One region of the Synechococcus sp. MU1625 genome, then DNA from elsewhere that is predicted to be linked to it. Evidence: predicted binding sites of a transcription regulator. Region 1 holds the regulator's gene; each other region holds the start of a gene.
What was found. Region 1 encodes NtcA, which controls nitrogen genes in cyanobacteria. Its sites were predicted from a motif close to GTANCNNNNGNTAC; they were not measured.
Positions count from the first base shown of each region.

Region 1 (4,071 bases):
ATGCCTCAACCGTGACGACCACAGCATCGGAGCTGTAGCTGATCCCTGCGGCAATCACCTTCAAGACCACGCTTTTGCTGGGTCCCTCCATCAATGCCTGGGCCAGTTGGGAGAGTGCTGATCCATCGAATTGCAGTCCTTCCGTCAGGGATCCTCGCCGTTGCACCTCGGCATAGGCGGAGGCCAAGAGAAGGTTCAGCCGCGTTCGAATGCCCTCCGGTGTGCGTTCATCCGTTCGCAGTGTGGTGGTCGCTAGCACGTCACCGCTTTGCGCCACCGGGCGGTTGGGACGCACTTCGGGGAAGGCGTACACCGCCGTTTCACCACGCAGCACATTGGTGGCGGAGCGCAGCGAGATCACCCAGGTGTCCGGCTTGCGGATGATGTTCTGCAAGCGTTCCACGTCGCTGCGGGGAACGCGGATCAACTGTCGTTCGGGTGCTTCACCCGGCCTCACCTTGCCGTAGGCGTTGGCATTGGCCTCTTGAAGCAGCCTGTCGACAGCCTGTTTCGCTTGATCAGGAGCATCGAGACGAACCGTTGCTCTCGCCAAGGTCTGTCCGCTACTGATCACCACCGATCCACGCCTCAGGGCGACCAGGTTGAATTCGAGTTCCTTGAGTTCCTGCTCGCCAGCTCGGATTCGGCTCCGCACGCTTTTCAATTCGGCCTCCGTGCGCTGGATGTCGGCATCGCGGGAGGCGATGTCCCGGCTCAGACGCTCACGTTCTGCTTCGAGTTGGGCGCGTTCGTTCTGCAGGGGAGCCAGTTCACGGCGCAGGGTGTCAGCCCGTTGCTGTGACTGCTTGAGTTCAGCAGCGATCCGGTTGGCTTCTGTTCGGGTCTCTTCCCGTTCCCGTTCGGCTGCATCGAGCTGCCGCCGGCTGTCCTGGAGCCGGTCTTGCAGAGCATCCAGTTCAAACAGGCCCACCCGCAGCTGGCGGCTCACCAGCAGCAGCAGGCCGAGCGACAGTGCGCTGATCAGGCTGCCGGTTAGCACCGTGATCAGAACGGCGGTCCGTCGCGGGCGCATCTTGAACAGACTCAGGCGGGCCTTGCCGACACGACTTCCCAGCCGGTCACCCAGGGTCGACAGAACGCCCCCGAGCACCAGCAGAACCAGGATCAGTGCCCAGCCACTCATGGCCGCACCTGTGGGTTGACGTGCTGCCTAGCTGAATCGTTTGGCCAGAGCGATTGGATCCAGAACGGTGATTTTTTTGCGGTCAATCTGAACCAGACCGGATTGACGCAAGTCTCCCAGCAGACGCGTGATTGTCACGCGCGTTGAGCCAATCGCTTCGGCGATGGCCTGATGGGACAGGCGCAGGTCGATGGTGATTCCCAGTTCATCCGCGACGCCGAAATCCCTGCACAGCACCAACAGAAAGCTCACCAGTCGGGATGACATGTCCCTGTGGGTCAGCGTTTCGATCATCGTTTCGGTCTGAAGAATCCGACTGGAAAGGCCCTGCAGCAAGCGCAGGCCAACGCTGGTATCCGCTTCGATCGCCGCCTTCACGGATGTCGCAGGCGCCGTCACCATCTCGACTCTGGTGAAGGCTACGGCGTGGTAGAAGCGATCAGACCGTTGACCGGTCAGCAACGAAAGCACCCCAAAGAGGCTGTTCTCGCGGAGCAAGGCCACTGTGATCTCTTCCCCTGACTCGTAGACGCGGGAGAGACGGACCGCTCCGCGGCGGATCAGATAGACCCGTTCAGCAGGATCTCCAGGGAAAAAGATGGTCTTGTTGCGGTCCACCAGTTCACTGCTGGCGCCGTCCAGATCCCGGATGATTTCCAGGAGGGAGCGGTTGGCCGGTTCTGTGCTGGGGGTTGGAGCCACCATCTGCGGGGCGTATCGGCTGAAACCTCGGCTACTGGTCATGACAACCCCCTGGTGAGGCGAAGCTACGGAGCCAACGGTGGCCGCCGTGTAGCGGTTATTACGTAACTCTGCTGTGCTCGTTCATCGCTTGGCGTTGCGCCTGCATTAGGGATGTCAATCCAGGCTCAGCCAGATCCAGTAATTCATTGAGCTGGCTGCGGCTGAAGGGCGCTCCCTCCGCAGTTCCCTGGATCTCCAACAGGCGACCATCGCCAGCCTGCACAACATTCAGGTCCACCTCAGCTCTGCTGTCTTCGCTGTAGTCCAGATCCAGCAAGGCCTGGCCACCCACCAGGCCGACGGACACGGCCGCTACCTGGTCGATCAGTGGCGATTGCTCCAGAATCCCCTTTTCCACGAGTGAAAGGCAGGCTTGCTCAAGGCCGAGCCAAGCTCCCGTGATGGATGCAGTCCGTGTTCCGGCGTCGGCCTGGATCACATCGCAGTCGATCAGCAAGGTGCGCTCGCCCAGACGCTTCATGTCGATCACAGCGCGAAGGCTTCGGCCGATCAAGCGTTGAATCTCCTGCGTGCGGCCCGACAATTTCATGAGCTCCCGTGATTGCCTCTGCGGCGTGGATCCCGGCAGCAGCCGGTATTCGGCGCTGACCCATCCCAACCCTTCCCCCTTCCGCCAGCGGGGAACCTTGTCCTCCAGGCAGACGCTGCACAGAACAGCGGTTCGGCCGGTGTGAACCACAAGGGAGCTCAAGGCAAAACCCATGGGATTCCAGGTCACCGAGAACGGCCGTAATTGCTCAGGGCGACGGCCATCGGTGCGGCTTCCAGCGGTTTGGCTCATCGGTGGTGTGCAGTTCTTCAAGCCTCGCAGGCGGTTGGTTCTCGCCCGTCCAAACACCATGGGTGGTGTCAATGGACTTGTGGAATGTCATCTCGCCGCTACATTCAAGGTCTTGCCGGGATTGCCCGGACGGATGTTGCCGTGATGACCACAAGCCTTGCCGACCCACAAGCGTTCCAGAACTCTCTGGATCGGGATCAGCAGGCTTTGCAGCGGGCAGGACTCAGGCCCCTCCCACCTGTTGCAGATCCTCCACCCCTATATCTGGTGGCGCCCGAAGGGCAGCTCCAGGTTCACACAGCGCCCTATCGCGGCAGTTTCGCCAGTGTTCTCAGTCAGGCGATGCGTTCCGCTGGCCTGGGCAGTCGTGTTCTGATCAGTCAGTTCCTCAAAGGGGGCGTGCAGCAGGGGCCCGCAGGTCGCGTCCAACTTTGTGGAGGCCTGGTTTGGCTGCGTCCTGAGGTGCCTCTCTGCCTCTCCTCTCCGAATCACCCCGGCGGTGCGGAGGCGGTTGCTGCCGTTTGGTCCATCTGCCGTCAGCATTTGATTCAGGGGGATCTCGACCAGTTGGTCCTGGATGAAATCGGCCTGGCTGTGGCCTTCGGTTACCTCAATGAATCGGACGTGATTTCAGCTCTCGAGCAGCGGCCCGCCTCGATGGATGTGATCATCACAGGACCTGCGATCCCCGCCGGCGTGGTGGAGATGGCAGATCAAGTCACGGAGTTGCGCCGAGGTTTCTGATGCTCAAGTGCGATCGCTGGATCACTGAACAGGCTGGGCAGGGAATGATCGAGCCATTTCAGAGCGGCCTCGTCCGTCATCTAGATCCGGAGCAGAAGCTGCGTCCGGTGCTGAGCTTTGGTTGCTCCTCCTACGGCTACGACCTACGCCTATCTCCTCAGGAATTTTTGATCTTCCGGCACGTTCCCGGCACGGTGATGAATCCCAAGCGGTTCAATCCGGCCAATCTCGAGCCCACTCCTCTCCATGAAGATGAGGATGGTCGATATTTCATTCTTCCGGCCCACTCCTATGGCCTTGGCGTAGCGCTTGAAAAGCTTCGAGTTCCTCCCAACATCACTGTGATCTGTTTGGGGAAGAGCACCTATGCCCGCCTTGGAATCATTGTGAACACCACTCCAGCGGAAGCCAGCTGGGAGGGTCACCTCACCCTTGAATTCAGCAATAGCTCCGGTGCTGACTGCAGGATCTATGCCGATGAAGGCATCTGTCAGCTGTTGTTTTTTGAGGGTGATGCCTGTGCGACCACCTACAGCGATCGACAGGGCAAATACCAGCACCAGCCCGAACGTGTGACGCTCGCCAAGGTTTAGATCTCCCCGCTTTAAGGGGCCAGTCGTGCTCGATGCAGCCTGCT
Region 1 covers NZ_VTLA01000003.1:170,158-174,228, forward strand. The annotation lists gene FZX13_RS08010 (DUF3084 domain-containing protein) at 1-1,144, opposite strand, end outside; gene ntcA (global nitrogen regulator NtcA) at 1,172-1,888, opposite strand; gene rph (ribonuclease PH) at 1,947-2,690, opposite strand; gene FZX13_RS08025 (cob(I)yrinic acid a,c-diamide adenosyltransferase) at 2,835-3,434, shown strand; gene dcd (dCTP deaminase) at 3,434-4,027, shown strand; gene thyX (FAD-dependent thymidylate synthase) at 4,039-4,071, opposite strand, start outside.

Region 2 (4,071 bases), on a different contig from region 1:
TGCATGTTGAACAGGGCGGCGTTCTCGAGCAACGCGGGGATGCCATTGGTGTTGTTGAGGGTGTTGTTGGTCAGCGTCGGTTCAGCATCAACGTGCAGGGACAGGCCAATCACGCCGGCACCACACCGATGGGTCTGCGACAGGACGCCCTCGTGGCGGCGTCGCGCATTGTTCTTGCCGTCGAGGCGATGGCATCCCGCCATCCAGGAGATCCTGTGGCGACCGTGGGTCGACTGGAGGTTTGGCCCAATGCCGCCAATGTCGTCCCCGGCGCTGTCGCCCTGACGGTCGACCTGAGGGATGTTGATCCGACTGTTCTCGATCAATTGGTGGAGGAGTTGATGCAGCAGGTCGAAAGCATTGGTGCTGAAACGGGCTGCCCGATTTCGGTGGACCCACAGTTCAGTGTTGATCCCACCCCTGCTGATGCTGTGGTGATGGCCACGATTGCTGAGGCCTCGGCCGCTCTCGGCCTGTCTCACAGCCATCTCCCCAGTCGAGCCAGCCACGATGCGCAGGAGGTTGGTCGCCGTTGGCCGATGGGCATGATTTTTGTTCCCAGTCGGGGCGGTTTGAGTCACTCAGCTGCGGAGTTCACCAGCGACGAACAGTGCTGGGCGGGCACTTCGGTGCTTTTGGAAACGCTGCTGCGGCTCGACCGCCAGCTGCCGTGACCTTTTCGATCCTGGCCCGTGATCCCAGCAACGGCCGCTTTGGCGTTGCAGTTGCCACCTGTCATCTGGCCGTTGGATCCACCGTGCCCCACATCCGCGCCGGAGTTGGCGCTGTGGCGACCCAGGCCCACACCAATCCCTATCTGGGGATCTGTGGCCTTGAACGCTTGGAGCAGAGTGCGGATGCGGAGAGTGTTTTGGCCAGCCTTCTGGCGGATGATCAGCATCGTGATCGGCGTCAGTTTCATCTGATCGACCTGGATGGTCGAACGGCCTGTTGGACGGGGCAGGATTGCGGGGCTTGGGCTGGGCACCGCCATCGGCGTGACCTGTCTGTCGCCGGCAATTGTTTGGTCGACGACGGTGTTGTGGAGGCGATGGAGCAGGCGTATCTCACCAGCGATCCCAGCTGGAAACTTGGTCGACGCCTTATGGCTGCCCTGCAGGCGGGGGAGGCTGCTGGAGGCGATCACCGCTCCGATTTCTGCACCTCAGCAGCGGTGCAGGTGAGTGGTGAAGCTGCCTTTCCGCTGTTGGACCTACGGGTTGATTTCCATGAGCGTGCGGTGGAACAGTTGATGGAGGTTTACGAACGCAGCCAGGCACTTTGGGCCCAGGAATGGAGGGATGAACTCTCAGAGTTGCCCATGCTCAACCGGTTGGTGGCTTAGTGATTCGCGTTGGTTTGTGCCATTAAAAAAAGCCCATCAACACTGGGTGTCGAGGGCTTTTTGCAAAACTCTGAATGGCTCAACTGGGGACTGTGGCTTCCCACTCCACATTCAAACCAGCTTGACGCGCATCATTGACGAGGTCGTCGATGCAATCCATTCCAAATGCAGCCTGGCCAGACAGCAAGGCATCCCATTCGCTGGCTGGGAAGTGGGTTTGCAGCCAGAACACGCCGTGCACGCTGGAGGGATTCACCTGCACAAGGCCTTTGTCGAGGCGGGAAGTGATGAGATCCAACGTCGTTGCTGAGGCTGGATCTATTACGCCCTAATCCTCGGAACTGGAATGTTCGAGTTGCTACAGATTGAGAAGTTGGCCTAGCGCGTGTAGCCCACCCCGCGGTACACGAGCTGCACCGGAGTGCGGTGGCTGTTGATCTGGCGGGATTGGTACACGTTGCGGCGGTAGACCAGCTGCACACCGGGCCTGCCCTCAGTGGCGTTCTTTTGCTGGTACTGATGCCCGCGATAGAGAAGGGTGGTCATTGGAAGGTCCTCGAAGCAAGCTCAGGTCCCCGTTCCATGGCCTGAGGCGAACTGCGCTTCGCGTGGCGCGAAGTGAACGATCGGTAGCTGTTGCTACAAAACTATTGAAGCGTTTTCGGTCGTTGTGTTGATGTTCGGTTCGATACTTGATCTGAAAAGTTTTTGCTTTTGTTTATTTTTATCCGTAGAAATTAGTTGGCCTTGCTGATGTGAATCACCTGGTCTTGCAGCACTCCTGCAGCTGATCGAGCGCAGTATTGAAAAAGTGTCGACCTTGCTCCTGCAGCTTGTCTCCAAGCCAGCGCCACTCCCGCATCAGGCGTTCGGGCCCTTCAGGCCCAAGGGCGCTCATTACATAGGTGTGGTCGTTGGCGATCCAGCATTGCAGTGCGTCTCTGTTGATCTCGAGGTGGCATTGCAGGCCAATGGCGTGATCGCCGATTCGAAACACCTGTTCCGCACAGTGCAGCGAGGAACCAAGAAGGGTTGCATCGCCCGGCAGGTGGATGCGATCGCCATGCCAATGCAGCACCAAGCTGCTGCTCGGTTGTCCCTGCAGTAAGGCCTCATCGCTCCGTTCAGCAACCCAGTGGATTGCCCCCAGTCCCAGTTCCTTGAGCTGCTGTGGTGGCGCTCCAACCTGCAGGGGTTCCACGGATCCGCCAGCAGCGACAGCCAAGAGCTGCGCCCCCAGGCAGATGCCCAGCACCGGTCGACGCTGCTGGTGCCAGGCCGTCAACCAGTTCAGCTCGGCTTGGAGCCAGTGCAGGTCCGGATGATGTTGCTCGTTCACCCCCATTGGTCCCCCCAGCACCAGCGCGATGCTGTTCGGGCATTCACTTGGGTGCGGCAGGCGGTCGCCTCGGTCGGGCCGCAGGGTCTGGAGGGCCATTCCCCGTTCCCGTGCCAGTTGTCCCACCAGTTCGGGCCCTTCGTGGTCAACGTGTTGGATCACCAGCAGGGTGGTGGTCAAAGCAGCAGATAGCGCTGGGCGAGGGGCAGCACTTCGGCGGGCTCGCAGGTGAGCAGTTCACCGTCGGCGAACACCTCATAGGTCTGCGGGTCCACGCTCACCTTCGGCAGGGCGGAATTGAGTTTGAGAGCGCTTTTGCCCACGCTGCGGGTGTCCTTCACCGCCATGCAGGTGCGCTCCAGACCCAGTTGACTTTGGATATCAGCATCCATGGCGGCTGCGCTCACGAAGGTGAGGCAGCTGGGAGCCAAGGCTTTGCCGAAGGCGCCGAACATGGGCCTGCCGTGCACGGGCCCGGGGGTGGGAATGGAGGCGTTGGCATCGCCCATCTGGGCCCACACGATCGAACCGCCCTTGATCACCAGTTCCGGGCGAATGCCGAAGAAGCCCGGCTTCCAGAGCACGAGATCGGCGAGCTTGCCGGTTTCGATCGAGCCCACCTCGCTGCTGATGCCATGGGCAAGAGCGGGGTTGATTGTCACCTTGGCGATGTAGCGCTTCAGCCGATGGTTGTCGTTGCGGTTGGAGTCTTCCGGGAGCGCACCGCGCTGCACCTTCATCTTGTGGGCGGTCTGGAAGGTGCGGGTGATCACTTCGCCCACGCGCCCCATGGCCTGGGAGTCGCTGGCGATGATCGAGAAGGCACCGAGGTCGTGAAGGATGTCTTCGGCGGCGATCGTTTCGCGGCGAATCCGCGATTCGGCAAAAGCCACGTCCTCGGGGATTTTGGGGTCGAGGTGGTGGCACACCATCAGCATGTCGAGGTGCTCCTCAAGCGTGTTGCGGGTATAGGGCCGGGTGGGATTCGTGCTGCTCGGCAGCACATTTGCTTCGCCGCAGATCTTGATGATGTCTGGGGCATGGCCGCCGCCGGCACCTTCGGTGTGGAAGGTGTGGATCGTGCGTCCCTTGATGGCGGCAATCGTGTCTTCCACGAAGCCGGCTTCGTTCAGGGTGTCGGTGTGGATGCACACCTGCACATCCATCCGGTCGGCCACCGACAGACAGGCATCGATGGTGGCCGGCGTGGTGCCCCAGTCTTCATGCAGCTTCAGGCCGCAGGCACCGGCGCGCACCTGTTCCTCCAGGGCTTCAGGGGTGCTGGCGTTCCCCTTGCCAAAGAAGCCCAGGTTTACCGGCAAGCCTTCGGCGGCCTGGAGCATTCGCCCGATGTGAAACGCCCCAGGGGTGCAGGTGGTGGCGTTGG
Region 2 covers NZ_VTLA01000002.1:168,358-172,428, forward strand. The annotation lists gene FZX13_RS06750 (Zn-dependent hydrolase) at 1-674, shown strand, start outside; gene FZX13_RS06755 (DUF1028 domain-containing protein) at 671-1,345, shown strand; gene FZX13_RS06760 (hypothetical protein) at 1,425-1,643, opposite strand; gene FZX13_RS06765 (DUF4278 domain-containing protein) at 1,724-1,891, opposite strand; gene FZX13_RS06770 (type 1 glutamine amidotransferase) at 2,106-2,864, opposite strand; gene ureC (urease subunit alpha) at 2,861-4,071, opposite strand, start outside.
Region 2: the regulator NtcA is predicted to act here: its motif matches at 1,975-1,988, upstream of FZX13_RS06765 (DUF4278 domain-containing protein).

Region 3 (4,071 bases), on a different contig from region 1:
GCGCTGTTCAGAGAATTATCAAGGAAACTGGAATCAGCGTCTTGCTTGTTGAGCAACACCTGCACTTTGTTCGACAATCTAATTTCTACTACGCTATGCAGCGTGGCGGAATTGTCTCAAGCGGGCCGACTACATCCTTGTCTGAGGCAGTGATTCAAGAGTTCTTGACTGTTTAACTTTCCACTAAAAAGCCCCGGTAACAATTGTTGCCGGGGCTTTTTTATGGGTTGTCGATTCAGCAGCCGCGATTCAGCATCCAAGGCCGGGTGGTGCTTTCCTGCAGCCTTGGTTTGGTGGAAGGTTCCCGTACTTTTTTAGTAACGAGTTCAGGTTCCCTCCGTTCAGTTTTCAAGCGCAACCCACCGGTAAGCATCATTGGCGGATTGAATAATCGCTTCCCGTGACTTCCACATTCCGGACACTCCGTGCTGGTGTCGCGATCTGAGATCGACCTCCACACTTCATAGGTCGGGCATTGGTTGGTCGAGCAGGCGAATTCGTAAACGGGCATTGTTTCGAGGAAATCAAAAAGAAGGAGTCAACCATCTGATTAACTCCTTCGTTGTTGAGCTTTGAGGTGTTTTATTTACCTCAGCAAGGAAGAATATCCTTGTCAAAAATGGAGGTTGGCAAGGCAAGTGTGCAGCATGCATTGGGGATGTCCACAATGCCGCTGATCCTGCCTTCGACAGGTGCACAACTCAAGAGCAAGTAAGCCTGTTCGCCGGTGTAACCGAATTTCTTCAGGTACTCAATGGCATTCAGACAAGCGCGACGGTACGCAATATGCACATCCATGTAGTACTGCTTGCCTTCGAATTCATCAACAGAAATTCCCTCGAAGACGAGGTAGTCGCTGTAATGAGGCTCAACGGGGCTGGTCTTGAACATGGGATTGACCATTCCGTATTTGGCCATGCCACCTTTGATCAGATCAACATGCAGGTCGAGATAGCCCGACATCTCGATGGCACCGCAGAAGGAGATTTCACCATCACCTTGGGAGAAGTGGATGTCACCCATTGAAAGTTTCGCCCCTTCCACATACACGGGGAAATAGATTCGTGTGCCTTTGGTGAGGTTTTTGATGTCGCAGTTGCCGCCATGTTCTCTGGGTGGAACGGTGCGTGCTGCTTCATTGGCGATTCGATCGAAATCACCCGCCTCCACATTGCCCAGGATGGCACTGTTGGGGTTGGGTAGAGCTGCCAGCACAGGCTCACTGCCGGAGAGGCCTGCGCCGTAGGTCCGGCGATCCGGTGCGGTATTGACCAGTTCCGTTTCCCTGCGGTTCCACTCGTTAAGTAGTTCCATGGAAGGAGCGCAGCCGATCAAGCCAGGGTGCGTGATGCCTGCGAAGCGCACACCGGGAATGTGTCGTGATGAGGTGTACACACCTTCAAGATCCCAGATGGCTTTTGCTGCTTTGGGGAAATGATCGGTGAGGAAGCCGCCGCCATTCTCTTTGGCGAAAATTCCTGTGAAACCCCATTCATCACCCTGTAGGGCTCCCACCTCAAGGATGTCCACGACCAGGATGTCTCCTGGTTGGGCACCGTTAACCCAGATTGGCCCACTCAAGACGTGAACAACTTCCAGGTTGACGTCAGCAATATCTTGCGGGTCGTCGTTGTCCTTGATTTGTCCATCGGTCCAGTCTTTGCACTCGATGCGGAAGACGTCGCCTGGATTGACAGAGGCAACTGCAGGAATGTCGGGATGCCACCTGTTGTGACCAGGCATCTCCTGCTGGTCCATGGGCTTGGTGAGATCCACTTTGAACAGGGTCTCGGGCATGAAAAGGCACTATCAACCAACCACATTCAAATCAGCCAAGAATTGCTGAGATGTTGTGGTTGATACTTATTGTCTTGAATGGTTTTTCGGTTTAAATATATTGGTATTAGATGACACTAAAATTTGATCGTGCTTTTGATATTTACCGGAGCTGGCGTTGGACAGCTCCGGGCGCAAGCCTGCCTATAACGTGACTGACTCAGCTGGTTTGGCAGTTGTTGTTCCGTTCTTCGGCATGGGTCCCAGCTTCACGCCTTCGGGGTAGTACTTCCATCCGTCTCGGACTCGAATGCTGCTATCCCAAGGGAGTTTGTATTCGCCTTTAGCCAGGTCTTCGACCCAGGTGAGGTAGTTTTCTTTTTCCCCCCCCGGTTTGCCCACATAGGCACGACATCCCAGATTGAAGATATTGTTTTCGAGGGCCCAGTTTTCTCTTGCCTTGTCAACCAGGCGTGGGAATAGTTCTGCTGTAACGATTTCCCAGGGGTTGCGATGGCCTTGCTGGATGACGTTGCCGTCGTAGTTGCAGACTGTTCCTTCGCCGAAGTAGTAGAACACACCGTCGTAACCAGCAAGGTTCACCGAAATGGTGTACATCAGGTTTTGCCAGGCATTGGTTCGGTTCGTCCAAATCCACTGGTCATTCACTTGGGTTGAATAACCCGAGATGCGGATGTAGACATTCGCACCTTTGTAAGCAGCTTCCCTTGCAAGTTCTGGGAACATGCCGTCATGGCAGATGCAGACAGCAAGCTTGGAACCTTTAGGGCCATCACACACAGGCATGCCGTAGTTGCCTGGAGACCATGGCTCGATGGGGACCCAGGGTTGCAGTTTGCGGTAGTGCAGCGCTATTTCGCCATCTGAATTAATGATGATGGCTGTATTGAAGGGTGGTTTGCTTGGGTCATCGTTGACCTCCATTAAGGAAAATACACCCCAAACATCGTTGTCTTTGCAGGCTTGTTTGAAGCGGCCGATTTCTGGTGAGTCGATGGTCAGCAGCATCTCGTCGTAGGTCCAGATCGCTGTGTTGAGCCCCTGAGTTGAGTACTCCGGCATCACGATCAAGTCTGCCTCTGGATAGCCGGCCTTGGTTGATGCAACTGCTTTACAGATCTGATCAACTTGGGTCTGAATGTCTTCCGGTCCTTTGATCACAGGGACCGGATACTGAATCATTGCGACGAGCAGAGATTCGTCCCAGGAGCTGACGCTACCGGTGCTTGCCATAAAGGAGGAATGGGAATCATTCTCACTATGTCTTCGGAGTTTTTGATCAGTTGTATCTCTTGCTGCAGCTTTCAGCCTTTTGGCCGTAAAGAGTTGCGATTGATACCGTTTAAGTGCTCAGTTGTCGCGGAAGTCTTCTTTGCGGCAAGCATTCTCGGCGAGGCGTTGTGCCCAGGTGGGAGCCTCTTCTCTCCCTTTGTTTTGTGTCGTCCCGTTGAAGTAAATCAAGAGTTGCCAGTCGGTGTCTCCACCTTCCGAGCCGGGGGTTTCGTCTTCTTCAAGCCAGCGACCGTAGATGTTGTCGTACTCGGGCCAGTTCGGCAGGTTCGGCATGCTGCAAACGGCGTTGACCTCCGCGGACCTCTCTTCCATCTCAGGACTGCTGATCGAAACCCCGCCATCGAACAGTCCGTTGGGTGATCCGGGCCGAAATGCCTTGCTGAGCTTGATGGTTGTGTCGCCTTTGATCACCAGAACATCGCCAGGCTGGGCTTCGTGAAGTCGTGTCTCCTTTCGTGCAGGTGTGCTGCAGCCTTGACAGGCCATGGCAACTGTTGTGGTGAGCAGGATCAGCTGCGCTGAGATGACTTGTTTTGGCATGACGCTGCAACGCCCCCGTGGTCCAAGACGCTTCTCTGTCTACATCGCAGGCCAACCATTAAAAAAAGTTTTTTTTCTGCCGGTGTGTAGCCCTGTGAACGCCATGTCAAGAAAGTCAATGGTCAAACTCTGTCTGTAGCAACGGCTACACTGCGTTCACCCTGGACCAGGGCGCATTTACAACGAGCCAAGGAACGGGGGCTCGTCTCTTGCCGTCGTCGCCATGTCAGTTCTCACCTTCCGCGGAGTCTGTTACGAACGGGGTTCTCTGTCTTCCGGCTCTGAAGCTCCTGTCAAGCAGCTGCTCTATTGCTCAGCTGTCCAAGAGAAGCGGGTCATTCGCTCGGCTCCCACAGCGGAGCTGCTTCAACTAGAGGGCCCCAAAGAGGACAACCGCTTTGTGTATCGCGGTGTTCCGGTTCGCTCGCTTCAGTCCAAGCG
Region 3 covers NZ_VTLA01000002.1:181,551-185,621, forward strand. The annotation lists gene urtE (urea ABC transporter ATP-binding subunit UrtE) at 1-176, shown strand, start outside; gene FZX13_RS06835 (zinc ribbon domain-containing protein) at 236-511, opposite strand; gene fmdA (formamidase) at 592-1,797, opposite strand; gene FZX13_RS06845 (formamidase) at 1,981-3,030, opposite strand; gene FZX13_RS06850 (hypothetical protein) at 3,148-3,630, opposite strand; gene FZX13_RS06855 (hypothetical protein) at 3,854-4,071, shown strand, end outside.
Region 3: the regulator NtcA is predicted to act here: its motif matches at 1,901-1,914, upstream of fmdA (formamidase).